Regions from separate parts of the Janthinobacterium sp. PLB04 genome, predicted to be linked through region 3. Evidence: predicted binding sites of a transcription regulator. Region 3 holds the regulator's gene; each other region holds the start of a gene.
What was found. The regulator sigma-54, encoded in region 3, starts transcription at its own class of promoters, with help from an activator protein. The targets are predictions, from matches to a motif close to TGGCANGNAANCTGCTTT.
Positions count from the first base shown of each region.

Region 1: adh (aldehyde dehydrogenase) is a predicted target of sigma-54. The motif match lies at 1,999-2,016, and genes of this name have one in related genera.
Region 2: pedF (cytochrome c-550 PedF) is a predicted target of sigma-54. The motif match lies at 2,438-2,455, and genes of this name have one in related genera.
Region 4: LSO07_RS15340 (circularly permuted type 2 ATP-grasp protein) is a predicted target of sigma-54. The motif match lies at 4,698-4,715, and genes of this name have one in related genera.

Region 1 covers NZ_CP088968.1:1,353,973-1,361,748, forward strand. The annotation lists gene LSO07_RS05940 (TonB-dependent receptor family protein) at 1-596, opposite strand, end outside; gene LSO07_RS05945 (beta-propeller fold lactonase family protein) at 801-1,757, shown strand; gene adh (aldehyde dehydrogenase) at 2,102-3,622, shown strand; gene LSO07_RS05955 (DUF779 domain-containing protein) at 3,677-4,066, shown strand; gene LSO07_RS05960 (PQQ-dependent methanol/ethanol family dehydrogenase) at 4,116-5,852, shown strand; gene LSO07_RS05965 (porin) at 6,140-7,300, shown strand; gene LSO07_RS05970 (4Fe-4S binding protein) at 7,358-7,776, shown strand, end outside.
Region 2 covers NZ_CP088968.1:1,345,653-1,353,428, reverse strand. The annotation lists gene LSO07_RS05940 (TonB-dependent receptor family protein) at 1-999, shown strand, start outside; gene LSO07_RS05935 (substrate-binding periplasmic protein) at 1,057-1,890, opposite strand; gene pedF (cytochrome c-550 PedF) at 1,916-2,401, opposite strand; gene rtcA (RNA 3'-terminal phosphate cyclase) at 2,533-3,552, opposite strand; gene LSO07_RS05920 (RtcB family protein) at 3,569-4,804, opposite strand; gene LSO07_RS05915 (vWA domain-containing protein) at 5,005-6,576, opposite strand; gene rtcR (RNA repair transcriptional activator RtcR) at 6,783-7,776, shown strand, end outside.
Region 3 covers NZ_CP088968.1:813,315-821,090, reverse strand. The annotation lists gene LSO07_RS03530 (PTS sugar transporter subunit IIA) at 1-93, shown strand, start outside; gene hprK (HPr(Ser) kinase/phosphatase) at 130-1,065, shown strand; gene rapZ (RNase adapter RapZ) at 1,387-2,250, shown strand; gene LSO07_RS03515 (enoyl-CoA hydratase/isomerase family protein) at 2,251-3,336, opposite strand; gene hpf (ribosome hibernation-promoting factor, HPF/YfiA family) at 3,472-3,834, opposite strand; gene LSO07_RS03505 (RNA polymerase factor sigma-54) at 3,904-5,382, opposite strand; gene lptB (LPS export ABC transporter ATP-binding protein) at 5,387-6,142, opposite strand; gene lptA (lipopolysaccharide transport periplasmic protein LptA) at 6,142-6,723, opposite strand; gene lptC (LPS export ABC transporter periplasmic protein LptC) at 6,749-7,360, opposite strand; gene LSO07_RS03485 (KdsC family phosphatase) at 7,403-7,776, opposite strand, start outside.
Region 4 covers NZ_CP088968.1:3,471,385-3,479,160, forward strand. The annotation lists gene LSO07_RS15320 (alpha/beta hydrolase) at 1-383, opposite strand, end outside; gene LSO07_RS15325 (peptidase) at 492-1,370, opposite strand; gene LSO07_RS15330 (transglutaminase family protein) at 1,461-2,270, opposite strand; gene LSO07_RS15335 (alpha-E domain-containing protein) at 2,270-3,214, opposite strand; gene LSO07_RS15340 (circularly permuted type 2 ATP-grasp protein) at 3,208-4,662, opposite strand; gene LSO07_RS15345 (sensor histidine kinase) at 4,791-5,948, opposite strand; gene LSO07_RS15350 (hypothetical protein) at 6,016-6,891, opposite strand; gene LSO07_RS15355 (TonB-dependent receptor) at 6,990-7,776, opposite strand, start outside.

The DNA of each region.
Region 1 (7,776 bases), 540 kb from region 3:
TGGCCTTGCGCCGAGAGATCGACCTTGCTGGTGCCGTAGCTGCCGCCCGTCACATTCAGTTCGACGGACGGGGGATTTTGTCCATCCCTGGAAAACAGCTGGATCACGCCGCCCGAATGGTTGCCGTAGATGGCAGAAAATGGCCCGCGCAATACTTCGATGCGCTCGGCTGTATCGAGGTTGAAAGTGGCGGCCTGGCCTTGGCCGTCGGGCATGCTGGCGGGAATGCCATCACTGATCAGCTTGACGCCGCGCACGCCAAAGGCCGAGCGTGCGCCGAAGCCGCGCGACGAGATCTGCAAGTCTTGCGCATAGTTCTGGCGGTTTTGCGCCACCAGGCCCGGCACGGCGGCCAGCGCTTCCGACGCGTTGACGCGGATTTGGCCATCCTGGATGCGGGCGCTGTCGACCACGTCGATCGAGGCCGGCACTTCCTGGCTGGGATGGGCGATGCGGCTGCCGCTGATGACCACCGTATCCATCAGTTGTCCGGCGGCCAGGTCAGCTGACTCGGCGGCAAAGACGTGGGGGGCGAGGGTGGCGCTGCCGGCGACAAACAGGCTGGCGATGGTGTTCAGGCGGAAACGGTGCTGCATGCGGATTCTCCAATGTGAATAAAAGCCTGCTTGATCGCGTGCGCGGTACAGGTCTGCGTAGGTGTATCAAGCAATATGCCTGCCATGTCTCCATTGGTGGGCTGAAATTATACGCGTATCAGTGGCACGGCGTTTGCATACAGCAATGGGCAGATGCGCCGATGCCGCGCGCTTTTCCTGTGTTTTGCCATTGAAAAGGTGATTATGCCCAACTTCTTCTCGTGCTTGCGCCAGGTTTGCTGGCTGTTGCCGGCGCTCGCCAGCACCGCCCTCCAGGCCGCTCCCTTTGCCTATGTTCCCAATGAAAAGTCGGGCACCTTGAGCGTGATCGACACGGCGACCGACCAGGTGGTGCGTCAAATCGCGGCAGGCAAGCGGCCGCGCGGCATTGCCGCCGACCCCACCGGACGGCAATTGTTTGTCACGGATGCCGCCAGCAGTGCCTTGTTGCTGATCGATAACGCGGGCGGCGCGCCCGTGCGCACGGTGGCGCTGGGCAAATCGCCCGAAGGCGTCAGCGCTTCCCGGGACGGTCATTACGTGGCAGTGGCCGTCGAGGAAAGCAATAGCGTGGCCTTGCTCGATGGCCAGACAGCTACCTTGCTCGCCGATATCAAAGTGCAGGGACGCAATCCGGAACATGCCGTCTTCAGCCCGGATGGACGCTGGCTGCTGGTCAGTGCGGAAGAGGCGGAGCAAGTCGATGTCATTGATGTGGCGCAACGCCGCCAGGTCGCGTCCATCGCCGTGGGACTGCGTCCGCGCGGCATCGGTTTCAGCCCGGACTCGGACCGCGCCTATGTGGCGTGCGAACTGGTCAATGCCGTCTACGTGATCGACATGGCCGCGCGCAAGGCGATTGCCACCATTCCAGCGGGCGAGAATGCGAATGGCATCGTGGTCCATCCCGATGGCAAGCAAGTGTATGTCTCGAATGGCACGGACGGCACGGTGATGGTGATCGACACGGCCAGCAATCAAGTGACGGCCACGATTGCCGTCGGCAAGCGCCCGTGGAACATGGCCATCACGCCCGACGGCGCCAAGCTGTACGTGGCCAATGGCCGTTCGAACAGTGTGTCCGTCATCGACACGGCCAGCGCGCGCAAGGTGGCCGATATTGCCGTGGGCGAATTGCCCTGGGGCGTGGTGATTCGTTGATTCCTTGGTGGCACAGGCGCAGGTGTTCCAGTCTGGTACACCTGTTCCATTGTGCAGCGGCGCAGGGGAGATGCCGCAGGGCTGGCCCGGATTGGAACAGGACGTCTTCACCTTGTTCAAAATGCAAACAGGCCCACGTCCCCACCCAAGCAGGTGGCCTGCGCTGAAAAACGTGCCGGGTTTGATGTCGCGCCCTTGTAACAGGGATAAAACCGGCTAAGTTTGTAGTGGGATGGCGAGCTGGCACGGCATTTGCGGAAGACTCCGTGTACTCACCCCATCTGTACCAGGACGTTTGATTTTAATTAAGTAATTCCATTCTAATTAACCCGATAGAGGACGACATGAATCTCGCAGACATCAGCAAACTGGGCGTAGCCAATCCCTTCAAACAACGCTATGACAATTACATCGGCGGCAAATTCGTTGCACCAGTAAAAGGTGAATACTTTCCTAACATCACGCCGATCACAGGATTGCCGTTTTGCGAAATCGCCCGTTCCACGACGGAAGACGTCGAGCTGGCGCTGGATGCCGCGCACGCCGCCAAGGAGGCATGGGGCAAGACTTCGCCGGCCGAGCGCGCCAATATCCTGAACCGCATCGCCGACCGCATCGAACAGAACCTGAGCCTGATCGCCACGGCGGAAACCATCGATAACGGCAAGCCGATCCGCGAAACGATGAATGCCGACATTCCACTGGCCATCGACCATTTCCGTTACTTCGCCGGTTGTATCCGCGCGCAGGAAGGTTCCGTCGCGCAAATCGATGCGGAAACCTATGCCTACCACTACCATGAGCCGCTGGGCGTCGTGGGGCAGATCATTCCGTGGAATTTCCCGATTCTGATGGCCGTGTGGAAACTGGCGCCAGCCCTGGCCGCCGGCAATTGCGTGGTGCTCAAACCGGCCGAGCAGACCCCGGCATCCATCATGGTGTTGATCGAGCTGATCGGCGACCTGCTGCCGCCGGGCGTGCTGAACATCATCAACGGTTTCGGCCTGGAAGCGGGTAAACCGCTGGCCTCGAGCAAGCGCATCGCCAAGATCGCCTTTACGGGCGAAACGGGCACGGGCCGTCTGATCATGGGCTATGCCGCGCAAAACCTGATTCCCGTCACTCTGGAGCTGGGCGGCAAGTCGCCGAACATCTTCTTTGAAGACGTGATGGATGCCGACGATGACTATTTCGACAAGTGCCTGGAGGGTTTTGCCATGTTCGCGCTGAACCAGGGCGAAGTGTGCACCTGCCCATCGCGCGTGCTGATCCAGGAATCGATCTACGAGAAATTCATCGAACGTGCCTTGAAGCGCGTGGCCGCCATCAAGCAGGGCAACCCGCTTGACTCGTCCACCATGATCGGCGCGCAGGCTTCGCAGGAGCAGCTGGAAAAAATCCTGTCCTACCTCGACATCGGCCGCCAGGAAGGCGCGGAAGTGCTGGCCGGCGGCGAGCGCAACACGCAGGCGGGCGACTTGGAAGGCGGCTACTACGTGCGTCCGACCGTGTTCAAGGGGCATAACAAGATGCGCATCTTCCAGGAAGAGATCTTCGGACCCGTCGTGTCCGTGACCACCTTCAAGGATGAGGCCGACGCGCTGGCGATTGCAAACGATACCTTGTACGGCCTGGGCGCCGGCCTGTGGACGCGTGACGGTTCGCGCGCCTTCCGCATGGGACGCGCGATCCAGGCGGGCCGCGTGTGGACCAATTGCTACCACCTGTATCCGGCCCACGCCGCGTTCGGCGGCTACAAGCAATCGGGTATCGGCCGCGAAAACCATAAGATGATGCTCGATCACTACCAGCAAACGAAGAACTTGCTGGTGAGCTATAGCCCGAAAGCGCTGGGCTTCTTCTAAATCGGCAACAGGCGCCGCGCCCTTAGCTAGGCGCGGCGTGCAGAAAGGGATGCCATGAGTGCAGCAATTGCCCGGGTGGTCGCCACCGATGCGGCGCTGGAAATGATGGACAAATTGCGCCAGCGTCACGGCCCGCTGATGTTTTTCCAGTCGGGCGGATGCTGCGACGGCAGCGCGCCCATGTGCTATGCGCTGGGCGAGTTCGATGTCAGCGACACCGATATCTATCTCGGCAATTTGAATGGCACACCGTTCTACATGGGACTCGAGCAATTCGAGTACTGGGAGCATACCCAGTTGATTATCGATGTGGTCGACGGCAATGGCGGCATGTTTTCACTCGACAACGGCACGGGCAAGCGCTTCCTGACGCGCTCGCGCCTGTTCACCGATGAAGAGTGCGCGCTGTTGCATGCCCAGCCGCATGAGCACCGCAAGACTTGATACACACATACTAATAAAACAGAGGGAGATGATTGTGCAGAAAAAAATCATGGGGATACTCATCGGTTTGGGTTTGGCATCGCTGGCCCAGGCGGCCGACGTGGGCAATGTCACCAATGCCATGCTCGACAGCACGGCGAAGAATCCGGCCAGCGTCCTGTCGTTTGGCATGGGCATGCAGGGCCAGCGCTATTCGCCGTTGACGCAGATCAATGACAAGACCGTGACCAAGCTGGTGCCGGCCTGGTCGTTTTCGTTCGGCGGCGAAAAGCAGCGGGGCCAGGAATCGCAGCCGCTGATTCACAACGGCAAGATGTTCGTCACGGCATCGTATTCGCGCATCTTTGCCGTCGACTTGAAAACGGGCGCCAAGCTGTGGAAGTATGAGCATCGCTTGCCAGACGGCATCATGCCATGCTGCGACGTGGTCAACCGCGGTGCCGCCCTGTACGGCAACCTGGTGATCTTCGGCACGCTCGACGCCTACCTGGTGGCGCTGGACCAGAATACGGGCAAGATCGTCTGGAAGGAGAAAGTGGATGACTACGCGGCCGGCTACTCGATGACGGCCGCGCCGCTGATCGCCGAAGGCTTGTTGCTGACGGGTGTGTCGGGCGGGGAATTTGGCATCGTGGGCCGGGTCGAAGCGCGCAACCCGATGACGGGCGACCTCGTGTGGAGCCGTCCGACGGTAGAGGGCCATATGGGCCACCGCTATGACAAGGATGGCAAGGCCATCGACAACGGCGTGTCCGGTACCGTGAACAAGACGTGGCCGGGCGACCTGTGGAAAACGGGCGGCGCCTCGACGTGGATGGGTGGCACCTACGATCCGCAAACCAAGCTCGCGTATTTTGGCACCGGCAACCCGGCGCCGTGGAACAGCCACTTGCGTCCCGGCGACAACCTGTACTCATCATCCACCGTGGCGCTGGATGTGAAAACGGGGCAGATCAAGTGGGCGTATCAAAACACGCCGAACGATGCCTGGGATTTCGATGGCGCCAACGAATTCGTCACTTTCGACATGGATGGCAAGCGCTACGGCGGCAAGGCCGACCGCAACGGTTTCTTCTATGTCATCGATGCGGCCAATGGCAAGCTGCAGAACGCCTTTCCGTTTGTGAAGAAAATCACCTGGGCCAGCAGCATCGACCTGAAGACGGGCCGGCCGAATTTCATTGCCGCCGGCCGCCCTGGCGACCCGACCAAGGGCGAAGAGGGCAAGAAGGGCACGACCGTGTTTGCCGCGCCCGCTTTCCTCGGCGCCAAAAACCAGATGCCGATGGCGTACTCGCCGCAAACCAGGCTGTTCTACGTGCCCGCGAACGAATGGGGCATGGATATCTGGAACGAGCCGATCAGCTACAAGAAGGGCGGCGCTTTCCTCGGTGCCGGTTTCACCATCAAGCCCCTGTTTGACGACTACATCGGCGCCATGCGCGCCATCGATCCGAAGACGGGCAAGATCGTCTGGGAAATCAAGAACAACGCGCCGCTGTGGGGTGGCGTGATGAGTACGGCCGGCAACCTGGTGTTCTACGGCACGCCGGAAGGCTTCCTGAAAGCCGTCGATGCGAAGACGGGCAAGGAGCTGTGGAAATTCCAGACGGGCTCCGGCGTCGTGGCGCCGCCCGTCACCTGGCAGGATGGCGATACGCAATACGTGGCTGTCGTTTCCGGCTGGGGGGGCGCGGTGCCGCTGTGGGGCGGCGAAGTGGCGAAGAAGGTCAACTTCCTGGAACAGGGCGGTTCCGTGTGGGTCTTCAAGCTGGCGTCGAAGTAACGGGGTGAAACATCCGGGCCACACGGATGGGTGTCTCCCTGTCCGCCGGATGTTTTCTTTTTGCTGACGGCCCAGGCCGTCAGTTTTTTGTTTACCTGGATGCCCGATACGCCTGCTTGCGGTCAAAAAATGAACACTGTCAGTGGCGATTGATCCGCTGCTGCACACGTTAACTACGCTTTTTCTCTTTCTCCCTCTGAGCCGTGCTGGGCACGCTTATTGCCAACGCTTGAGGTACATCAATCACTGGTGTGCACACTAAAAACAGAGAAGAAAGAGGAGAACAAATGAACACATTGAGCAAGCTGGGGAGCCTGGGTGTCATGACAATCGCAGCGGTGGGGCAGGCACAAGCCGTCGATATCAAGGCTGGCGACTGGACCGTGTCGGTGGGCGGCATCGTCAACGCCTATTACACGCAAGTGTCGTGTTCGGGCGATGCGGTGGGCGGGCTGGCGCTGGGCGGGCAGGCGCTCGGTTGCGGCGGAGAAAAGGACCGCACGACCATCGGCAACGGCTTGCTGCCGAATGGCTTGATCACCTCGGCAAGCTCGCGCCTGGGCGAGTACGACGTGAAAGCCTTGATCGGCATCTACAACTCGACGGCCACGGACAGCGCCATCAGCCAGAACAGCGTGGTCGATGTGCGCCAGGCCTTCTTTACGTTTGGCAATGAGCACATGGGTACCTTCAAGCTGGGCCGCGACTATGGCATCTTCGGCGCGAATGCGATTTTGTCGGACATGACCTTGTTGGGTTCGGGCGCACCGGTGCAGGCGACGCAGCGGGGCAGGGTGACCTTGGGCCATATCGGCGCCGGCTATACCTATCTGGGCAACTATGGCCAGATCATGTACAGCACGCCGAAGTCGGGCGGCGTTGGCGTCGACGTGGCGCTGGTCAGCCCCGTCTCCGATACGCCGATTGTTGCAGGCTCGACGTATTCATCGAAGTCGAGCCCGCAAGTGCAGGCGCAACTGACGTATGTGCAGGACGGCTTGAAAGCCTGGCTGGGCGTGAAGTCGCAAAAGTTCACCTCGAAAACCGCAGGTGTCGATGACCTGACCATGCGCGGCGTGGAAGTGGGCGGCTCCTACCAGATGGGGCCGGCCGGCGTGCTGCTCAACTTCCAGGGCGGCAAGGGGCTGGGCATCTTGTCCGATGCGGACCAGGGCGATACCAAGTCGAAGAACTGGCTGTTGCAAGGCACGTACAAGACGACGGACAAGCTGAAACTGGGCTTGTCCTACGGCATCAGCAAGAACGACGACAACACGGCCGGCACGGGCGGCTTGAAGTCGAATGCCAACTTGACCCTGGGGGCGTACTACTCGCTCAACAGCGCGATCACCCTGGTGGGCGAGCTGGGCCAGACGCGCTCGAAAGGCTTTACGGGTGGCGAAGCGAAGATGAATGGCGTGTCCCTGGGCGGCATTATTTTCTTCTAATTAATGAACGCGGCGCCTTGCGACAAGGCGCCGCACGGAGCGTAGTGCATGAGGACAATGCGGTTGTTCATAGCATGCTGGCTATTCCTGTTTATTCTGGGACAGGCGTGGGCGGGCGTGCTCACCAAGGCCGAGCTGGCACGGCGCTTTCCTGCTCCCATCGTCGTGGGCGACAAGGAGACCGACTTGCCCGTCTGGCCCCTGTTCAAGCAAAACGCCACGGCCACCGAGCTGATCGGCTACGTGTTTGAATCCGTGGACCTGGCGCCCATTCCCGGCTTTTCCGGCGTGCCCGTCAATCTGCTGATCGCCATCAATCCGCAAGGGAGTTTTTTGGACGTCGCCGTGCTGTCGCAGCATGAACCCGTGTTTCTCGATGGCCTGGGAGAGGCACCGCTGTTTCAGTTCGTCAAGCAGTACCAGGGCTTGTCGCTGAAACAGAATATCGCCATCGATGCCAGAAAGAAACGCGCGCC
Region 2 (7,776 bases), 530 kb from region 3:
TCCAGCGATGACCGTACCGGCTACGAAAACTTCATCGGCAATAGCTTTGGCGTAAAGGGCAAGCTGCGCCGCGACGAGCAGAATGTCGTGTCCAGCCTCGATCCGTATATCCAGGCAGAATGGCAAGGCGGCCCGTGGCTGCTCAACGCAGGCGTACGCTACAGCAAGATGAAAGTGGCGGTCGACGACCATTTCCTCAGCAACGGCAACGATAGCGGCAGCCTGGAGTTCAGCCACACGACACCGGTGCTGGGCCTGCTGTACAAGCTGACGCCGAACGTCAACGTCTACGCCAGTGCCGCGCGCGGTTTCGAAGCGCCTACGTTGAACGAACTGTTTTACTCGGGCACGGGCGGCGGCTTCAATTTCAACTTGAAACCAGCGACCAGCACCAACCTGGAAGCCGGTATCAAAGCCAGGATCAATAACAATACGCACGTCAACGCGGCCGTGTTCCAGATCAAGACCAACGACGAACTGGTGGTCGACAAGTCCAGCGGCGGGCGCACCAGCTATCGCAATGCAGGCAAGACCTTGCGCCAGGGCATGGAAGTATCGCTGGACTCGAACCTGCCATATGGCTTCACGACAAAATTGGCGCTGACCAGCCTGCACGCCGTGTATGACCAGGCGTTTGGCGGCGTGCGCGAAGGCAGCCGCTTGCCGGGCGTGCCCAGCGCCAACTTGTTTGCGGAACTGGCCTGGAAAGATACACTCGACCGTTTTGGCGCAGCGCTGGAAAGCGTGGCCAGCAACCAGGTCTATGCGGAAGACAGCAACAGCGAAAAACCGGCACCCGGCTATACGGTGTTCAATGCGCGCTTCAACGCCAAACAAACCGCGGGGAATTGGCGCTTCAAGGAGTTTGCCCGCCTGAACAATCTTTTCGACAAGACCTACGTGGGTTCCGTCATCGTCGGCGACAGCAACAAGCGCTACTATGAAGCGGCGCCGGGACGCAACTGGTTGCTGGGCGTCAGCGCCCAATATAGTTTCTAAAAATAAAAAGCCCGCGCATCGATCGATGCACGGGCTTTTCAACTCAAGCACGCTACGTCAGGGCCGTGCTTCCTTCACGCCATATTTTTCAAAGATGGCTTTCAATTCACCGCTGGCCGCCATCTCGTTCATGGCCGCCTGCAGCAACTTTGCCACGTCGAGCTGCTGGCGGCTGACGGCCAGGCCCACGGCCCAGCCGGCACGCGGCAAGCGGGCGAACGCCACTTCGCTCATGGGGAAAGCGGGATCGCTTTTCAGCACCGATTCGATCTCCGAACGGTTGGCCAGCACGGCATCGAGTTGCCCTGCCTGCAATTGCTGCAAGGCTTCGGCGGCCGTGTCGAAGATGCGCACGTCGTCGCGGTACTTGCCATTGTCTTCGCCCAGCATCAGCATGGCCGCGATCGATACTTTTTCCACGCCGATGCGCTTGCCGGCCAGCGAAGCGACGCCATCGAATTGCGGCACGGCTTGCGCGCTGCGCGCCAGACGCACGGTTTCCACGTAATACGGCGCGAAGATCTCGACCTTGTCGTTATCCGCCATCAACTTCTTGTCGACCGGCACATGCAGCATCACATCGGCGGGACCATAACCAAGGTAATGCCCCTTCCACACCATATTGCGCAAATCGTCGTTGAGATTTTCGCCAGCGGGAAATGGCAGCAAGCTCAGTTTCAAACCCAGCTTTTTCGCCAGCGCTTCGGCGATGTCGATATCGATGCCCGCCCCCTTGTCGGAAAACGGCGCGAACTCGTTATACACAGCCACTTTCAGGCTGCCCGACTGCTGCACTTTTTGCCAGTCGGCGCGCGCCGGCGCGGCTGCGCACAGCGCCAGGCAGGCGAGCGAGATCATCGCGCGCGCGCCCCGGAATTGAAATGAACGCATGGGACTCCTTTGTGATCAGTTCGACTTAATTCGACTCGCGGCGAGTTTCCAGATAGGTCTTGATGGCCCACATGGCTTCCTGGTTGAACACGCCTTCGAACGGCGGCATGTACACAGCGCCATTGCGCACCTTACCGTGGCGTATGGTGGTCAGGTAGTAATTGTCCGTCTCCTTGTAGCACGCCTGTTTCTTTGTCTCATTCTTGATACCGAAGCAATCGCGGTCCAGCTGGCGCAAGTCCGGCGCGATGCCGCCCGAGATGGCTTCGATGCCGTGGCAGCGGGCGCAATTCTGGTTGTAGGCCGAGGTGCCCACCGTCAAGGCCAGCTTGTTGCCCCGATACGGGTTTTGTTCGAGCCACTTGTCGCCCACCTTGGGCAAGCCCGTGGTATCGACGCCTTGCGGCGTGACATTGCCGTGCGCATAGGCATGCGGCAAGGTCAGCAGGGAAGTGAGGGCAACGGCGCCGGCCGCCGCCACGCCGAGCAGGGTACGAATGGAATAGGTCATGCTGGTCTCCTTGGTTTTTTTAGTGAATATCCAAGAAGAGCAAATGCCATGCCATGCGTCTATGCCCCACATCCAGCCGCCCATGTATCAATTTGGAACAGCTGCAACACGTAGTTGTGTCAGCGCGCGCCTCAGGCGGCGGCCACCTTGCAGATGCTGCTCCGCTCCTGCTGCGCGAAAGTGATACGCACGGGTAAAAACCGGGCAATCACCTCGGCATTCGTCAGCGCATGCTGCGAGACCTTGTTGCAACTGAAGGTACCGCCGCCGGCCAGCGCCATGGGCAGCAAGAGCTGGTCGGCCAGGTGCTCGCCGACGGCCGCGTCCGTCTTGAGATAGGCACGCACCTCGTTCAACAGGCGCTTGGCCACCGATTCGGCCAGCAAGGACTTTTCACCGAAAGAAGTAAACACTTCCGTGACATGCTCATGCTCGAGCGTCAGCAACAAGACATTGCCCGGTCCCTGCTCCGCCGGCAAGCCGACGAGGCGCAACTGCTTGCCGCTCCAGCCCATGCCCCCGGCGACGCGCTCGAGTTCGCGCTGCGCCACCTGCACATGCACGCCCGCCACCACGCTTTCCGCATACCCCGCCTTCCGTTCGCCGCGCTGCAGCAGTTGAATCGGCTGCAAGCGCTGGCACGGTTGCACGGTGGCCATCACCTCGCCGCCGCCCGCAGGATGAAAGCCGTAGCGTTGCAGCGTCATATCCACCTCGGCCCCCATCTGTTCCAGGACACGGCCATATGCGCGCTGCAGGAAATGCACGGGCGGTGCCATGGCATTGTGCGTGCCGCCACTGATGCGCACGGTGGACGGCCCATCCGCATGCAGCAGGGCCGGCAACAGGGTTTGCAATACCAGAGTGCAACTGCCCGCGCTGCCGATGGCAAAGCGGTAGTCGCCGCCGCGCAGGGGACCAGGCACGAATTCCAGGCTCGAGGCGCGCAGCGCCACCGGCGTCGTGCGCGCCCCGCAGATGGCGGTTGCCGCCTGCACAGCCAGCAAATGCTGGCGCAGCAAGCCGGGCTTTTCCCGCCCCGCGCGAATGTTAATCAGCCGAAACGGTTGCCCCGTGATCATCGACAGGCTCAGCGCCGAACGCAAAATCTGTCCGCCGCCTTCGCCTTGCGCACCATCTATTTCTATCATCTCTGTTTTCTCTCTATTATCCTTTGACGCAGACGACCTGCTTCAAGATATGCACCACATCGACCAGCTCGCGCTGCGCCAGCATCACCGCATCGATATCCTTGTAAGCCATCGGGATTTCATCGATCACGTTTTCATCCTTGCGGCATTCCACGCCTTGCGTGGCTCGGATCTGGTCATCCAGGTTGAAGCGCCGCTTCGCTTCCGTGCGGCTCATCGTGCGTCCCGCACCGTGGCTGCAGCTATGGAAACTCTCCGCATTGCCTTTACCGCGCACGATAAAGCTCTTCGCCCCCATGGAACCGGGAATGATCCCCAGCTCGCCGGCGCGGGCCGACACAGCACCTTTGCGCGTGACCAGCACATCCTTGCCGAAGTGGTGCTCTTTCTGTACATAGTTATGGTGGCAGTTGACGGCTTCCACGTGCGTCTGGAACGGTTTATGGATGACCGTGCGCACGGCGGCGATCAAGTTCTGCATCATCACTTCGCGGTTGTTGCGGGCGAAACGCTGCGCCCAGCCCACCGCCTCCACGTAATCGTCGTAATGCTGCGTTCCTTCGGCCAGGTAAGCCAGATCCTGGTCGGGCAGGTTGATGAAGTGGGTGCGCATATCCTGCTTGGCCAGTTCGATGAAATGCGTGCCGATGGCATTGCCCACGCCGCGCGAACCGGAATGCAGCATGAACCATACGGAACCCTGTTCATCGAGACAAACTTCGACGAAGTGGTTACCGCTGCCCAAAGTCCCCAGGTGGCGATAATTGTTCGTGTTCTTCAGCTTTGGCGTTTTCAGGCAGATCGCATCGAATTCATCCTTCAATTGCAGCCACGCGGCATCGACCACCGAAGGCGGCGTATGCCAGGAACCCTCATCGCGGCCGCGGTGTCCGCGCGTCTTTGGCGACATCCCGTGCGGAATGGCGCGTTCGATGGCGCTGCGCAGCGGCCCCAGATTATCGGGCAAATCATTCGCCGTCAGCGTGGTTTTCGCCGCCATCATGCCGCAACCGATATCCACGCCCACCGCCGCAGGAATCACGGCGCCCAGGGTGGGAATCACGCTGCCGATGGTCGACCCTTTACCCAGGTGGACGTCGGGCATGACGGCGATGTGCTTGTAAATGAACGGCAGGGTCGCCGTGTTGCGCAATTGCTTTTTGGCCGCTTCTTCGACGGGCACGCCACGTGTCCACATTTTGACGGGACGGCTGCCTTCGGTATGCAGGACTTCGTATTCTTCTTTTTTCATCGCTTCTCTCATTTTCTATTGTAATCAGTACGACAACCCGACAAGGAGGGACAGGATTTTCTGGCGGCGTACTGCGCGCGCCAGGCCGGTTTGACGCGGCTGATCGATGTAATCCTGTCTGCATTCGGGGCACTGCGGCGCATGACAAGTCTGGACAGGACGTCTCTTATGTAGTCTTGTCCGCATTCATGCGCTTTACTTCAACAACCGGTTGCCGCGATATCGATGGCGGCGATTTCTCCCACCCAGTGGGCGGGGTCCAGCTGGCCGGCGGCAAAGGCGGCGATGATCTTGAAGACGTCATCGGAAAAACCGCCGATATTCAGGATATCCTCGCATTCCATCGCCTGCGTCGTGGCATGCGGCGCAATATCGATGCACACCAGTTTCGCCTGCGGATTGCGCTGCTTGAACACCTTCCATTGTCCCATCGTCGCCGTGGCGCCGCTGTGTTTCGCGTCGATCCACGATTCGTTATCGGACACATAAATCACCAGGTCGGCCAGCTCCTTCTTGCTGTTCATGCGCATCAGCGGTGCGCTGCAATTGGTGCCGCCGCCACCGATGGCCGCCAGCCTGGCCGCGTTGCTCATCACGCTGTCATCCGCAGCCAGCCCGCACTGGACGACGCTGTGCTCGAACGGCAGCAGCATCGCATCCGGATTCTTGCGCAGCATGGCCGCCGCCACCAGCGCCGCCACATCGATGCAGCGCACGCTCGACGTGGCGCTGCCGCGAAAACCGCTGACGGGCGACGACATCGAGCCAGAGACGTCTGGGCACACCACCACCCTGCCAGCGATCCGCGGCACGTTCAGCAGCGCTATTTCCAGCGCCGCTTCCAGCGCATCGCGCACGATGGCCGGCACGCTCTCGTCGGCCGCCAGGTACGCCGACAGCAGCTGGTACGGAAACACCCGTGCCCGGCTAATCGCCTCGGGATCGCGCAGCTTGGCAGCGATCAATTCCGGCATGCCGGCTATCGCATACACGCCGTGACGCCCAAAGGTGTTCAGATTCATGCGCACCATTTGCCAGCTGCCCTGGCGGGCGATCTGCGCCCAATCCTGCGCGCTCAAGGACAGCGCCGTCAGCATCTGGAACGGTACGTCCGGTATCGCTTGCGAAGGATCCGCCTTGTAGGCCTCGAACGCGGCCAGCGCCGGCGGCAGCGCCTTGGCATCGTAGGGCTTGCCGATCAGCCAGGCAAAGAATGCCTCCCGCCACGCTTCCTGCGGTTTCGGATGCACCATCTTCACCACGTCGGCCAGCGAAGGCGCATTGCCCACGGCGGCGGCCAGCAAGGCCTGTTCCGAAGCGGTGTTCAGCCATGCCTGCACGAGCTTTTTCGGACGCGATCCCAGCGACTTGCGTCCCACGGCGCCGGAGCGCATGATCTGCACAAAGTTGCGCAGCATCTTGCCGTTGTTGATGACACGCCGGAATGCCGGTGCGAATTGCGCAGCGCCCTGCCCCGCCAGCACGGCCACCAGCAAGGCCGGCATGTCTTTCATGTAGCCCCGTTCGCGGCAGTACACGGCCGTCTGCGCAATGAAGGCGGGGTCGACCGCCTGGCACAGCTCGAGTACTGTTGCCAGCTGCGCTTCGGCGCTGGCATAAAACGTCGTGTTCAGGCAGCCGGTGGCCGCGTATTGCGCCAGCTGATGCCGGGGCGTCAGCGCATAGGCTGGCGCGCCTTCCGCATTGCGCGCCAAGGCCGCTGGCAAGGTTTCTGTCTGTTGCGCGCTCTGGAATAACTGGGCGTTGGCCATTTTTCGTCCCTCTCTGCTCTCTACGTTTATCTCGTTGGTATCTCCTCTATTGCAAGCGCTGTGCCAGCTTTCAATAATTCCTCAAAAATTTTCATAACCAATTGATTTCATTAAGTAATATTTCCACGCAAGCTGTGCACTGAAAATATCCCTGTCATGGCGATTTGGAATACAATTATCTTTTAAGATAAATTTTTATCTCACATATGCAAGCAAAACGCACCGTCGTTATCGGTTTTCTCGGCACGCAGCTCGACAACGGCAGGGGAGCGGCACGCTGGGAAAAATGGCGTCCCAGCATCGCCCTGACCCAGCACGAGGACAAGATCATCGACCGCTTCGAGTTGCTGTACGCGGGCAGCCAGTTCGACAACCTGGTGCGCCAGGTGTCGCAGGATATCGCCAGCGTCTCGCCTGAAACCAGACTGATCGCCCATGAACTGCCTATCAGCGATGCCTGGGACTTCGAGAATGTGTATGGCGCGCTCTATGATTTTGCCAACAGCTACCCCTTCGATCCGGACAAGGAAGACTATTGGATCCACATCACCACCGGCAGCCACGTGGTGCAGATCTGCATGTTCCTGATGACGGAAGCGCGCTATTTCCCCGGCCGCCTCGTGCAAACGTCGCCGCCAAAGCGCCAGGGCGCCGGCAATCCCGGCAGCTACGCGCTGATCGACCTCGATCTGTCGCGCTACGACCAGATCGCCCAGCGTTTTACGCGCGAACAGGCCGAAGGCGTGGCCTTCCTGAAGTCCGGCATCGCCACGCGCAATGCCAAGTTCAACGGCATGATCGATGAAATCGAGCGCGTCGCCATCAAGTCAAAAGCCCCCATGCTGTTGATGGGGCCGACCGGTGCCGGCAAATCCGTCCTCGCGCGCCGCGTGTATGAGCTGAAAAAATCGCGCCATCAGATCGATGGCAAGTTCATCGACCTCAATTGCGCCACCCTGCATGGCGATGGTGCAGCCTCCACCTTGTTCGGGCATATCAAGGGTTCCTTCACGGGGGCTGGCTCGGACCGGCCAGGCTTGCTGCGCAGCGCGCACAAGGGACTGCTGTTTCTCGATGAAATCGGTGAACTGGGGCTCGACGAACAGGCGATGCTGCTGAAAGCCATCGAAGAAAAGCGCTTTTTCCCCGTCGGTGCCGATACGGAGGTGCAGAGCGACTTCCAGCTGATCGCCGGCACCA
Region 3 (7,776 bases):
GCCTTCCGCACGGCACTGGCCACGGATCCGGAACCGAAATCCGTACATTCGCGCATCGTCAATTGGCAACCTAGTCTGCAAGCGGCGGGTTAAACTTCAGGTATTCCTCCACTCCTGAAGAAGACTGCCATGTTGCAAACGCCGCTGACGATACAACGCCTGTACGACGACAATCGTGAAAGTCTGCAACTGGGCTGGTTCGCCGGCTTCCCCGGCGGCGAGCGCCTGATCTCGGGCGACGTCTCGTCGGCCGCCGACCAGGTGGGCCACTTGAACCTGATCCATCCGGGCCGCATCCAGGTCTTCGGCCACCAGGAAATCAATTACTACCAGCGCCTGAAGGTCAACACGCGCACCCACGTGATCGGCGAGCTGATCGCCGGCGGTCCGCCCGCGCTGATCATCGCGCAAGGGCTGGAAACGCCGCCCGACATCCTCGCCATCTGCGACGAGCAAAACATTCCCCTGTTCTCCACCCCGCTGCCGGCCGCGCAAGTGATCGACTTCCTGCGCGTCTATCTGTCTAAAAAGCTGGCGCAACGCATCATCATGCATGGCGTGTTCATGGACGTGCTGGGCGTGGGCGTGCTGATCACGGGCGATTCGGGCCTGGGCAAGAGCGAACTGGGGCTGGAACTGATTTCGCGCAGCCACGGCCTGGTGGCCGACGACGCCGTCGAATTCTCGCGCATCGCGCCCAACATGATCGAAGGCCGCTGCCCGCCTTTGCTGCAAAACCTGCTGGAAGTGCGGGGCCTGGGCTTGCTCGATATCAAAGCCATCTTTGGCGAAACGGCCGTGCGCCGCAAGATGCGCCTGAAACTGATCGTGCATCTGGTGCGCCGCAACGCGCTGGAAGAGGAAGTCGAGCGCCTGCCTTTCCTGTTCCCCACGGAAGACGTGCTGGGTTTGCCCGTGCGCAAAGTCGTCATCCCCGTCGCCGCCGGCCGCAACATCGCCGTACTGCTGGAAGCGGCCGTGCGCAACACGATTTTGCAACTGCGCGGCATCGATACCTTGCAGGAGTTCATGGAGCGGCAACGACTCGCCATGAGTGGCGATTAATGTTGCCAAGGAGTTCGCCCTTGCAAGGGCGAACCGTTATGCAGGCACGCAGCTGTGCTGCGTGAATTCCCTGCTGCACCAACGACTCGCCATGAGTGGCGATTAGCAAGTAGGTCGGATTAGCGCGGCAACGCCGTGCGTAATCCGACGACATTGTTGGCCCATGCCGCGGTGTCGGCTTACGCGCGACGCGCTAAGCCGACCTACGGTCGTGACGAGAGCGCCCTGCCAATCCCGGCAATATCACATTCCAAATTGCAATAATTTGTAAAGATAATTGCCTTGGAAGCGGAGCGCCGATCTTTATTGTATGATCGGCGTATGCATATCGTCCTTATCACCGGAATATCCGGCTCCGGTAAATCCGTTGCGCTCAATGTGCTAGAAGATACCGGCTACTATTGTGTCGACAACCTGCCGCCGGCCTTGCTGCCCAGCCTGGTGCAGACCCTGCTCGACGAAGGTACACCGCAACTGGCCGTCGCCGTCGATGCGCGCAGCGCCGAGTCGCTGACCAGCCTGCCGCACAATGTGGCCCTGCTGCGCGACCAGGGGCATGACGTCAAGGTCATGTTCCTGACGGCCACCACGCATTCGTTGGTGGCGCGCTTCTCGGAAACGCGGCGCAGCCATCCGCTGTCGCACGAATTGCGTCCGAACCAGAATCCGGCCAGCCGCCGCACGCTGATCGAGTGCATCTCGGAAGAACGCGAACGCCTGTCAGCCATCGAACAGCTGGGCCATGTGATCGACACGTCGGAACTGAGCGCCAACAAGCTGCGCGCCTGGATCAAGGATATCGTCGCCTCCGAACGCGCGCCGCTGACCCTGTTCTTCGAATCGTTCGCCTTCAAGCTGGGCGTGCCGCTGGACGCCGATTTCGTCTTCGACGTGCGGGCCTTGCCGAATCCGTATTACGACCTCGCGCTGCGCCCGCTCGACGGCCGCGATGCGCCCGTGATCGCCTTCCTCGACGCGCAGCCGAGCGCGCTGGAACTGCTGGCCGACATCCGCGCCTTCATCGAGAAATGGTTGCCGTCATTCAAGTCCGACAACCGCAGCTACCTGACGGTGGCCCTGGGCTGCACGGGCGGCCAGCACCGCTCCGTGTACATGGCGGAGCGGCTGGCGCAGTATTTCGGCCCCAACGAGCGCGTCGTCCTGCGCCACCGCGAACGCAGCTAATTAGTCGAGGTGGCGCAGGGGATGCGCCGCGGCTGGCCAGACGGGGGCAAAGAAGCGCGCCACCATGGCCGCATCGACGTCGTCCAGGTTGGCAGGGTTCCAGCGCGGTGCATTGTCCTTGTCGACCACCAGCGCGCGCACGCCCTCGAGCACTTCGCCATGTTCGAAATTATGACGTACCACCGTGCGCTCCAGGCGCAGGCAATCGGCCACGCCCAGGTGGGCGCCCCGCTGCAGCAATTCCAGGGTCACCGACATCATCAAGGGCGAACGCAGGCGCATGGCCGCCAGCGCCTTGGCCGCGAACGCGCTGTCATCCTGCGCCAGCGAGGCCATGATGGCGGCCACGGAAGGGGCGCTGAAATGGCGGTCCAGCGCCGCGCGCGCCGTGGCCAAGGGAGATACCCCCGCCTCGGCCTGGAAAGGCGCCGCCAGCGCCTTGATGGCCACCGGCAAGGCCTCGCCCCGCGTCGATTCGAACAGGTCCAGCAGCGCCCCCATCTGCGCCTCAGGCACGTAGACATCGGCCAGCCCCGTGTACAGGGCATCGGCCGCGTTGATCGTCAAGCCCGTCAAGCCCAGGTACAGGCCCAGCTGGCCGGCCAGGCGGGATAGAAAATAACTGCCGCCCACGTCCGGAAACAAGCCGATATTGACTTCCGGCATGGCCATGCGCGTGCGGCCCGTCACGATGCGCAGGCGGTTGCCCGGCCCGGCTTGCGCCACGCCCATGCCGCCGCCCATCACCACGCCATCCATCACGGCGATATACGGTTTCGGGTAGAAATGAATTAAATGATTTAAAGCATATTCTTCCGTAAAGAAATCTTCCAGCAAGGCACTGCCGCCTTGCGGCGTGGCCAGGCCCGCATCGTAAAAGAAACGGATGTCGCCGCCGGCGCACAGGGCTTTTTCACTGCTGGAGCGGATCACCACGGCATCCACCTGCGGATCGTCGCGCCAGGCCAGCAAGGCCGCGCTCAGGGCGCGCACCATCTCCAGCGACAGGGAATTCAAGGCTTTCGGACGGTCGAGCACGATATGGCCCGTGCGGTTGCGGATGGAAGTCTGGACGAAATCGCTCATGGCAGGCAGGAAAGAAGTGAAAGTGCAAACATTTTAGCCCCTGCGCGGCGAACATTGCGCTCAAAAGGTCCAGGCGCAAAAAAGGGCGCAAGATGTGCGCCCTTAGTTGATCACAACTGCTGGAAGCGGGTGGCCTTAGACGGCGACGACGGCTTCTTCCTCGGAGTTGTCTGGCAGATGCTTGATCGCCTCTTTACCGTGCCCTTGCACTTTGGTTTTGTATTTCATCACTTGCCTATCGAGCTTGTCGATCAGGGTATCGATCGCGGCGTACAGGTCGTGCGCCAAGCTTTCCACATAGACAGTCTTGCCGCTCAAACGCAGGTTGACTTCAGCCTTTTGACGTTTTTCTTTCTCTTTGAGGTTATCCACGGTCAGAATCACGGCGATATCGATGACTTGATCGAAATGACGTTTCACGCGCTCCAGCTTCGTTTGTACGTATTCACGGATGGCTGGTGTCACTTCGAGATGATGTCCGCTGATGGTGAGATTCATACACACTCCTAAAGATGATCGGGTTCGTGCGGTCCATCCTATCCGGCCCGCAGAGGAACCGAAAAAAACTTACAAACACTTACGCAGGCTCACTGGCGGAATTTTCAACGCTTCCCGGTATTTGGCAACAGTACGTCGCGCAATCACCATGCCTTGTTCCCCCAGCATGTCCGCAATCTTACTGTCGGATAAAGGATTTTTAGGGTCTTCTGCTCCTGTCAGTTGCACGATCAATGCCCGTATCGCCGTCGATGACGCTTCGCCCCCCGCTTCGGTGGCGACGTGGCTACCAAAGAAATATTTCAACTCGAACATGCCGTGCGGGGTCAGCATGTACTTTTGAGTTGTTACCCGCGAGATAGTACTCTCGTGTAAACCTAGTGTATCAGCTATTTCACGGAGCACAAGGGGACGCATGGCAACGGCCCCATGCGAGAAAAAGTTCTTTTGTCTTTCTACTATCGCCTGCGCCACGCGCAGGATCGTGTCGAAGCGCTGACGCATATTCTTGATCAGCCACTTGGCTTCCTGCAACTGTGCGCCCATGGCGCCCTCGCCCTTGCCCTGCTTGAGCAAGTTGGCGTACATGGCATTGACGCGCAGGCGCGGCATGACATCGTTGTTCAGCGTGACTTGCCAGCCATTGCGCGCGCGCTTGACGACGACGTCGGGCACCACGTAATCGGACACGTCCGAGGCGAACACGGCGCCCGGATGCGGATTGCACTGGCGAATCACCGTCTGCGCTTCGCGCAAGTCTTCATCGTCGCAATCGAGGGCTTTTTTCAGCTTGTTGAAATCGCGCTGGGCAAACCAGGCCAGGTGCTTTTCCACGATGACGAGGGCCATGCGGCGCGTCACCATGGCGATGTGCGGCAAGCGCTTGATTTGCAGCGCCAGGCATTCGGAAGCATTGCGCGCGCCCACGCCGGGCGGATCGAAACTTTGCAAGAGAGACAAGGCCGTGCGCATCTCGTCGGCGTCGATTTCCAGCTCTTCCGGCAGGCGCGCCAGGATGTCGTCGAGCGACTCTTCCAGGTAGCCATTGTCGTCGAGCGCGTCGATGATCAGCTCGACCAGCGCGCGGTCGCGCAATTCAAGCACCGTCACGCGCATCTGCTCCATCAAGTGTTCGCGCAGGGTGCAGTGATGGGCTTCGAGTTGCGGGCGCGAATCCTCGTCGTCGGGCGCCTTGCCGCGGCTCGCCTCGCTCCAGTCGCTGTCGCCGCCATCCGCAGCGGCCGGACCCTCGCCGGCATCGCCATCAAAGGTTTCCGCTTCGGCCGGCGCTGCGGGCGCTTCCTGGCCCGGCGGCTGGGGCGGCGCTTCGGCCGGCGCGGCCGTGGAACTCAAGGCGCCATCGGACAGCAGGCGCAGCGAACGGTCGAGCGGATCATCGAGGCGTTCGAGCAAGGGATTGTCCGTCAGCAGTTGCTCTAGTTCCTGGTGCAATTCCAAGGTAGACAATTGCAACAGGCGTATCGATTGCTGCAACTGCGGCGTCAGTGCCAGGTGCTGCGAAGTGCGCAGCTGCAATGATTGTTTCATTGGCTTACATGCGGAAGTGTTCGCCCAGATAGACCCGGCGTACCGACTCGTTCGCGATGATGTCGTCGGGGCGTCCCGACGCCAGTACCGAGCCCTGGTTGATGATGTAGGCACGGTCGCAGATACCCAGCGTCTCGCGCACATTATGATCGGTGATCAGCACGCCGATATTGCGCTCCTTCAAGAAACGCACGATGCGCTGGATCTCGATCACGGCGATCGGATCGACGCCGGCGAACGGTTCGTCGAGCAGCACGAAACGGGGATCGGTGGCCAGCGCGCGGGCGATTTCCACGCGGCGGCGCTCACCGCCCGACAGGGACAGGGCCTGGTTCTCGCGCAGCTTTTCAATCTGCAAGTCGGCCAGCAATTTATCCAGGCGCACCTCGATCTCGGCCTTCGTCAGCGGACGGCCTTCGACGGTCTGGATTTCCAGCACGGCGCGGATATTGTCTTCCACCGTCAGCTTGCGGAAGACGGACGCTTCCTGCGGCAGGTAGGACAGGCCCATCTGCGCGCGGCGGTGGATCGGCAGGCTGGAGATGTCCACGCCGCTGATATCGATGCTGCCGCCATCGGACGGCACCAGGCCGACGATCATGTAGAACGAGGTGGTCTTGCCGGCGCCGTTCGGGCCCAGCAAACCCACCACTTCGCCGCATTCGACTTGCAGCGAGACATCATGCACGACTTGCCGCTTGCCATAGGTTTTTTGCAGCCCGCGAACGATCAGGGTGCTGCCGCAACGAGTATTGTCCATTATTTCTTTCCTGGCGCAGGCGTGGCCGGCGCTTTCTCCGCCGCCGGTGCCTTGGTTTTCGGCTGGATCACCATGCGCACGCTGCCGCCATCCGGGGTGCTGGTGCCGCTGTTGGAATTTTCCATCGCAAACACTTCCTTGCGGCTGTCATACGAGATGAAGGCGCCATTGGCCACGTCGGTCACTTTCGTGCCTTCCAGGCGCGTCAGCTTGGCCCTGGAAAACAGTTTCACCACTTCCGTCTTGTTGTCGTATTCCACGCGCTCCGCTTCGCCTTCCACCCACAGGTCGCCCGCGCCATCGCGCTTCTGGCGGAAGGTGGCGAGCTTGCCGGGATCGGCCCAGAAGGTAATGAACTGGTAGCCTTGCGGATCTTCCGTGATCACGGCGCGGCCCGCCTTCATGGTCAGGGTCCCCTTGACCAGCACGACGTCGCCCGTCAGGGTGCGTACCTGCTTGATGTCATCGACGTGGCCACTGCGTGCCGTGATGACGGCTTCCTTCTCGGAATCGGCCTTCTCGGCATGCGCCACGCCCATGATGGCCAGGGAAAATACGGTCAACAGCAAGATGTTCTTCATAGTATGGTTTCCTTGTTTCATTCTGTCATTTTGCCGCCGCGGCCGGGCGCGGTTTCGGCGGGAGGACCATGCGCAGCGCATTCTGCACTTCCACCACGCCGGTGGCGTTATTCGCTTTCATGCCGATGCCATTGAGACGCGAGGTGCCCGTCAGGATATCGACAGGCACGTCCGTTTCCATTCTTTCCTCATCCGGGAACACCGTCAGCGCTTCCGTCTTGACTGTCAGGTTCTGCGCCTTCGGACTGGCCACGCGGTCGATCACGACATTGCGGTGCAGTTGCAGCCGGGTATTGTCCTGGTCGATATGCGCCAGTTCCGCATTCATGTTCATCGGTGGCATGCCTGGCGTGAGCTTGCGCACGAAGGGCCGGTCGATATCGGACGAATCGTCCAGCGGATAATGCGTGAGCTTGGTGCCCGACACGATATAGCTGGGTTTTCCCGTCAAGTCCATGCGCACCATGCTGAAATTGGTAATGAAATAGTCGGGCTCATCCAGATGCTTGCTGGCCGTGATGTCCTGGCTATTCTTGTTCATCACCTCGAGCAGCCAAAAGCTGCCCAGCGCGACAACAACCGCGCCCAGCACGGTAAAAATCATGCGCCAGCGATGGGCGCCTCCTGGCTTACGCATAGGGCTTCACTCTTTCAAATGTCACTGGCGAGGCGGCGCGCCTCACTCCAGGAACGGCGCCATGACGCGCGCATAATTGTCCTGGGCACGCAGCAGGAATTCGCAGATCTCGCGCACCGCGCCGCGGCCACCGCCGGCCTGCGTCACATGGTGGGCCAGGCCCTGCACTTCCGGGCGTCCGCCCGGCACGCTGACGGCAAAGCCGACGCGTTTCAGGATGGGCGCATCGATGACGTCGTCACCGATATAGCCGCATTGCTCTTCTGTCAAGCCCGTCAGCGCCAGCAGTTCGCGAAACGGCGTCAGCTTGTCGTGGCCGCCCTGGTGCACGTGAGTAATGCCCAGGTCTTGCGCGCGGCGCGCCGTGATGGCCGAGCGGCGCGCGCTGATGATGGCCGTCTGCACGCCCGATTCCT
Region 4 (7,776 bases), 2.7 Mb from region 3:
TGGCGGTCCGTGGCGAAATACACCTTTAGCACCGCATAATTCGAGATGACGGCGCTTTTATCGGCCGGGTCGGGCACGGCTTCCACGTCGGGGACTTGGGGAATGGGCCGCTGCAGAGAGTCGAGCAAGCCTTGCGCGGCAAACAGGGTTTCCATGTCATCGGGCACTTTTGCGCTGGACAGGGCGGCCGACAGGGCCAGTTGCAGTCGGGTATCGGCAGGGTCGGCTTCCAGCGCGGCGATGGCAGCGAGGATGGCGGCGGCGCTGTCGAACTTGGCGATGGCCCGCTTGAGCCGCGCATAGTGGCTGGCGACGGCTTCGGGAGCGCGGCCGGGCGCGCCATGCCCGATGGCTGCCACGACAGCGGAAGTAATCAAGTCCATGCGCCACCTGCCTTTCAGGTCAATATGGATCGAATGTCAATCCATATTGCCATAAAAGCACGCGAAAAGCGATTTGTCCAGCGCCCCATGCAGCGGGCGCGGCTACGGTCAATGCTGCTTGTCGTCGCTGAACTGCTGCGCCAGCGATTGCAGGGGCGCTACCGTCAGGCCGCCGCGGCTCACGTGCTCGGGGATGGCCACGCGCACTGGCTTGCTGTGCATGTTGGTGGACGACAGCACATTCGTGGTGGTCTCCGGCGCCGCATTCCACACGGGGTCGACGATGCCTTCGAACACATGTTTCAATTGCTCGCCCCAGGTGTCGCGGATCATGCGGAAATACTGGTTCTTTTCATCGATGGTGACAAAACGCGTGACGGCCAGGCTGCCCGTCTCGTAGACGAGCAGATCAAGCGGCAAGCCGACGGAAATGTTCGAGCGCAAGGTCGAATCCATGGAAATGAGGGCGCACTTGGCTGCCTCGTCCAGGCGCGTGAACGGGTTGATGACCCGATCGATGATGGGCTTGCCGTATTTCGCTTCGCCGATCTGGAAATACGTGTTTTCATCGTGCGATTCGATGAAATTGCCAGCCGAATACACCTGGAACAGCCGGCAGCGCTCGGCGCCGATCTGGCCGCCTAAAATGATGCTGACATTGAAATCGATGCCGCAGTCGGCCAGGGCCTTCGCTTCGCGCAGGTGCACCGTGCGCACGGCTTCGCCCACGATGCGCGCCGCATCGTACATGCTGGCCACGTTCCAGATGCTGCGTCCGTCCGCATCCACGTGTTCGGAAACGATCTGGCGGATCGCCTGCGAGATCGACAGGTTGCCGGCCGTCATCAGGACCAGCATGCGGTCGCCCGGGTTCTCGAACACGCTCATCTTGCGGAAGGTGCCCACCTGGTCCACGCCGGCATTCGTGCGGGAGTCGGACAAGAAGACCAGGCCTTCGTTCAGGCGCATGCCTATGCAATAAGTCATCGTCGTAAATCAAGTCAAAAGGGGTAGCATTCTACACCAGCCGGGCCTGGCAACCAGCTTGCAAGGCCCGGCCAGCCTCATTCCTGCCGTTTACACGGGCACGATCTGCACATCGACCCGTAATGTTTCTGTGCCGCCACCCTGGCGCACGCCGCGCACGGGGGCCGCCGAATCGTAGTCGCGTCCGATGGCCAGGCGGCAATACGCATCCGTCATCAGGCGCGCATGCGTGACATCGATGCTGACCCAGCCCGCGAAATCCGTGTCTTCCGTCCAGGCGTCGACCCAGGCATGGCTGGCCGCGTGGCCCGTCGTGCCCGGATCGATATAGCCGGAGACATAGCGGGCCGGGATGCCCCAGGCGTGGCAGCAGGCGAGGAACAGATGGGCGTGGTCCTGGCACACGCCGCGCCCCAGCGCCAGGGCGTCACCAGCCGTGGTGGTGACCATGGTGGCGCCGCTTTCATAGGCCACCTTGCCGACGATGTGCTCGGCCAGGCGCAGCAAGTGGCCCGTGCCCGCCGTCACGCGCCGGTCCGGCAGGCTGGCGGCGCTCAGCTCGAGGATGGCGGGATTGGCCTGCGTCAGGGGTGTCGGCATGGTAAACAGCAGCGGCGACAAGGTATCGACCAGGTTCAGCCGTCCCTTGTGCGGGTAGATGGTTTCCACCACGCCATGCGCTACCAGGCTCAGGGAGTGATGGCTGCCGTTGATCGTCAACATGTGCGACAGATTGCCGTAGGCATCCGTGTAGGCGTGGCACTGGCCCGGCGTCGTGATTTGCCAGGACAGGGCCCGCTGCTGCGGCTCGATACGCGGCGTCAGGTGCAGCTGCTGGATGGTGTAGGCCAGCGGCGCACTGTAGGCGTAATGGGTTTCGTGGCGGATGGTGAGCTGCATCAGGCCGCCAAGGGAACGAGGAAATCGCGGCTGACCCGGTTGCCCAGGTCATAGATGTTTTCCAGAAATTCCGTCAATGTATGGTGCAAGCCCGCCTTCATGATGTCGTCGATATGGCCGAATTTCAGCTCCGCATGCAGTTTGCCAGCGAAACGCTCCGTATCAGCGGACACATCGTTGCGAATATGCTTGAGGTTTTCCACCACGTCATCCATGCAGGCCAAAAGCGACCTGGGCATGTCGCCGCGCAGCATCAGCAATTCCGCCACCCGCGCCGGGGTGATGACGTCGCGGTACACCTTGCGGTAGATCTCGAAGCCGGAAACGGAGCGCAGCAGCGCCGCCCAGTAGTAAAAGTCGCGCTGCGTGATGTCTTTCGACGTGTCGCGCGCGCCGTGGAACTTCACGTCGAGGATGCGCGCCGTGTTGTCGGCCCGCTCGAGGAAGGTGCCGAGGCGGATGAAATGGATGGCCTCGTCCTTGAGCATGGTGCCCAGGGTCACGCCGCGCGACAGGTGCGAGCGGTATTTGACCCATTCGAAGAACTGGCTGGGGTCCGTTTCCAGCAGATTGCTTTTCAGACGCTTCTGCATGTCGAGCCAGGTGGCGTTCTGGATTTCCCACACTTCCGTCGTCAAGGTGCCGCGCACGGCGCGGGCGTTTTCGCGCGCGCCCGTCAGGCAGGCGAGGATGGACGACGGGTTGTTCGGATCGCGCACCATGAAGTCAAGCACGTCGCGCGTATGGAAGCGGCCATATTTGTGGTCGTACGCGCTTTGCAGCTCGGAAATGCCCAAGGTGGCGCGCCAGCCCTGTTCCGCATCCTGCTCGGACTGGGGCAGCATCGAGGTTTGCATGTTGACGTCGAGCATGCGCGCCGTGTTTTCCGCCCGCTCCGTGTAGCGGGCCATCCAGAACAAATGATCGGCGGTGCGGCTCAGCATGCTTTTTCTCCTGCAAACACGGATGTTGGTTCCAGTACCCAGGTATCCTTGGTGCCGCCCCCTTGCGAGGAGTTGACCACCAGCGAGCCTTCGCCCAGCGCCACGCGGGTCAGGCCGCCGGGCACCATGGAAATCGTCTTGCCGGACAGCACGAATGGACGCAAATCGATGTGGCGCGGCGCAATGCCGGCCTCGACATACGTGGGACAGGCGGACAGGGCGAGCGTGGGCTGGGCGATGTAGCCGCCCGGATTGGCCAGCAGGCGCTGGCGGAAATCCTCGATCTGCGCCAGGCTGGACGCCGGCCCCACCAGCATGCCGTAGCCGCCCGCGCCATGCACTTCCTTGACGACGAGTTTCGCCAGGTTCGCCAGCACATACGACAAATCGGCGCTCTTGCGGCACTGATACGTCGGCACGTTGTTGAGTATCGGCTCTTGCGACAGATAAAACTTGATCATGTCGGGTACGAACGGGTAGATCGACTTGTCGTCGGCCACGCCCGTGCCGATGGCGTTCGCCAGCGTTACCCGCCCGGCGCGGTAGACGGACAGCAGGCCCGGCACGCCCAGCGACGAGTCCGAGCGGAAGGCCAGCGGATCGAGGAAATCGTCGTCCACCCGGCGGTAGATCACGTCGACGCGCTTGGGCCCGCGCGTGGTGCGCATGTACACCGAGTTGTCGTTGACAAACAGATCCTTGCCTTCGACCAGTTCCACGCCCATTTGCTGGGCCAAAAACGCGTGCTCGAAGTAGGCGGAGTTGTACATGCCGGGCGTCATGACGACAACCGTCGGGTCATCCACGCCCATGGGCGCGACGGAGCGCAGGTTGTCGAGCAGCATGTCCGGGTAATGGTCGACGGGGGCGATGCGGTTGCGGGCGAACAGTTCCGGGAACAAGCGCATCATCATCTTGCGGTCTTCCAGCATGTAGGACACGCCGGACGGCACCCGCAGATTGTCTTCCAGCACATAGAATTCGCCCTGGCCGGCGCGCACGATGTCGACGCCGGCGATGTGGGCGTAAATGTCGGAGGCGACGGAAATACCCTGCATTTCCGGGCGGTACTGGGCATTCTTGTAGATTTGCTCGGCGGGGATGATGCCCGCCTTGATGATGTTTTGCTCATGATAAATATCATGGATGAACATGTTCAAGGCTTGCACGCGCTGTACCAGGCCCGTCTGCATCTGCGCCCATTCCGTGGCGGGGATGATGCGCGGGATGGTGTCGAACGGAATCAGGCGTTCCGTGCCGGCATCGTCGCCGTACACGGCGAACGTGATGCCGACCCGGCGGAACGTCAGGTCGGCTTCGGCCCGCTTGCGGGCGATGGTCTCGGGGGATTGCTGCTCCAGCCAGTTGCTGAATTCACGATAGTGTTCACGTACCTTACTGTCCGTCCCCACTTCATTTGCAGTCATTTCATTGAAAAAATTTGCCATGTTGTGATTTCCCTTGAGCCGTGTCTATGCATAGCTCAGCAGGAAGCGTGCCAACAAGGCGGGCGTGAACAGGTGTAAATATGACCACTTTTGTGGCGTCGCGCCATTGCTTGCACCAATTCGGTGCGCTAGGCGTCACTCTTGGGGACGTCGGCGGGCTGGACGAAGGGGCGGCAATCGACGGGAACGTCGAAGATGAAGCTGGTGCCTGTCTCGGCCGCGCTGTCGACGGCGATGCTGCCGCCGTGGCTTTCGGCCACGCTCTGCACGAAGGGCAGGCCGATACCCCAGCCTGGCGCGGGGCTGTCGTTCTCGCGGCGCAGGTAGTCAAAGATGCGTTCGGCCTGTTCCGGCGCGATGGGCCGCCCGCTATTGTGGACGGTGACGATCAGGCGTTCGTGGGTCGCTTCCACGTGCACGCTGATAGGCGCGTCGTCGCCATACTTGAGCGCATTGCCGAGCAGGTTTTCCAGTGCGCGCCGCAGCGAGTTCTCGCACCACCAGCCGATGACGGATTGCCCGCTGACCTGGCATTTTCCCGGCCGCTGCAAGTTGACCTGGCTGGCCACGGCGTGCACCAGCGGCAGCACATCGAATTGGCTCAGCACCAGTGGCAACTGCTGGCCCTGGTGGTAGCTGAGGCCATCGAGCAATTCCTCGATCATGCTGTCGAGCCGCTTGCTGTGCTCGACAATCTTGTGCGCCAGCAATGTCACCCGTTCCGGGTCGACTGGCCTGAGCAGCAGCTGGGCGCTGGTGCTGATCACGGCCAGGGGATTGCGCATGTCGTGCGACAGGCCTGCCGCGATGCGGCGCCGGAAGCCTTCGTGCATGCTGGTAAATTCGCGTATCGATTCGCGGATGCCCGAGTCGATCGACACATTGATCACCTGCCAATCCTTGCTGCGCAGGGTGATGCCGGACTCATGCGCGGTGGCGGCGAAGCAGTCGCGGAAGATCTGGTATTCCTGGATCACCTGTTCCGGGCCGTAATTGGTCATGCGCGCCCGTTCATTGCCATGCACGGCGGGCACGTTGCTGTTGCTGGCGGCGTTTTCGCGCGGGTGGCCCGGGGTGAGGGCTTCGGCCAGGTTGTCGAAAAAGGCGGGCAAGGTATTGATGAGTATGGGCGTGAGCAACTGGTCGGCGCCGCGCACCTTGGCGCGCACGCGCTGTTCCCAGGCGCTGAGGACGGCGTCGCGCATGGCAAAGATGCGCTGCGCGCGCTGCAATGGCTGGCGTGCGCTGGCCTGGCGACCCGCGTGATGATCCGTGGCAATACTCACCTGGACTCCTGACTGCAATGACTATGCTTGCGATAGTATGCGCCAATTCAGCCGCCGGGGAAACGCCTTATTGTCCAGTATCGGCCTGCCGCAGGGCCGCATCGAGGCGGGAAAGCGAGGCAGACCATTCGGCCAGCGAAAAGTTCTGTGGATCATCATGACCATTCGCAAACCCTGTATCGATGACGGCATGGAAGGCGGGGATCAGCCACGTGCCCCTGCGCACGCTGGCGGCGATATACAGCAGGGCAAGCCGCTCGTATTGCGGAGGCGTAAAGCCGGGATCGGGCGCCAGGCCATCGTTACCCTTGCCGCCGCCGGGCACGGAGTTGCGCGGCTGCACCAGTTCCACGTGCAGGAACAGGCCCGTCAGCGACGGCTTGTCCTTTTCCAGCTTGCTGGCGTAGCTGGCCGTGGCAAAGTCGCGCACCTGCAAGGAGCCGCCCACGCGATTCACGTAGACATGGCCTTTCGGGCCGCCGCCCAGCGCCGGATTGCGCAAGCTGAAGTCGTTGAAGTCCCAGCTCGCATCGTTGATGTGGCCGGGAATGGCGTCAAGCAGGAAATTCGGGTAGCTGGTGTCGTGGATGACGAAATAGCGGGCCATGGGCGCGGCCAGCCGGCCCACGGCGCGCGACAGGGGGGCGTCGACGGCGCCGCCCACGTCTGCCTCGGCGATGCCTTGTTCCGCCAGCCAGGCGCGCAAGCGGGCCGGGGCGATGCCCGTGCGCTGGCCGATGCGATCGGCAAGGAAGTTCGGCAGCGGCGCACTCTCGCCCAGCCGCGCATACAGTTTGACGGGGCGCAGCAAACACGTGGCTTGCGCCAATGCATCGCCCTTGAAGCCGCTTTTCCAGGCAGCATACGGGCAGGCGGCTTGCTTTTGGGCCGCGGCAGGCAGGGACAGGCAAAGCAAAAGCAGCAGGGCAGGGAATCGTTTCATGCGGCATTGTCGCCGAAGCGCGCCTTGCGGCACAGGCGCGCACGCGGAAAAAAAGCTGCCCGAGGGCAGCTTTTCAAAGTAGGACAGGGGCGCGGTCTTTAAAATGCCACGCTGGCCGACACGACCACGGTGCGCGGCGCGGCCAGGACCAGCGAGCCGATGTTGAAGGACGACACGGCCGAGGACCAGTAATTGCGGTCCGTCACGTTGTCCACGCGGGCGCGCAAGGTCACGTCACGGCCCGCCACTTGCGTCAGGTAGCGCGCGCCGATGTCGAGGCGGGTCCACGATGGCAGTTGCTTGGTGTTGGCCTGGTCCGCATACTGCGTCGAGGTGTAGATGGTGCGGGCGTTCAGGGTCAGGCCTGGCGCGCCCGGCACGTCCCATTCGCCGCCCACGCTCATCTGCGTTTCCGGTGCGCCGATGGGTTTCTTGCCATTATTCGCGGCCACGTCGGTATTGCTGAGCTTTGCATCGAGCCAGGTCAAGCCGCCCAGCAGGCGCACGCCTTGCATCGGCGTGCCGAAAATCGACAGTTCCAGGCCACGGTTGCGCTGCTCGCCATCGAGTTCGGCCCGCTTGCCGACCACGGCCAGCAACGGTTTGGCCGTGCTGAACAGGGCGGCGCTCATGCCCAGCTTGCCGCCGTCATACTTGACGCCGATTTCCTTTTGCTTCGATTTGTACGGCGCAAACACGTCGCCCATGTTGTCGACGTTGAGCTGCTGGCCGTTTTCCACGTACGTTCCCGTGGCCGCTGGGCCCTTGACCAGTGCTTCGATGTAGTTGGCGTACAGCGACACGTTCTGGTTCGCCTTGAAGACGATGCCAGCCACGGGCGTCGTGGCGCTCTCGTCATAGGCCTTGCCTTGCAGCGCCGAGGTG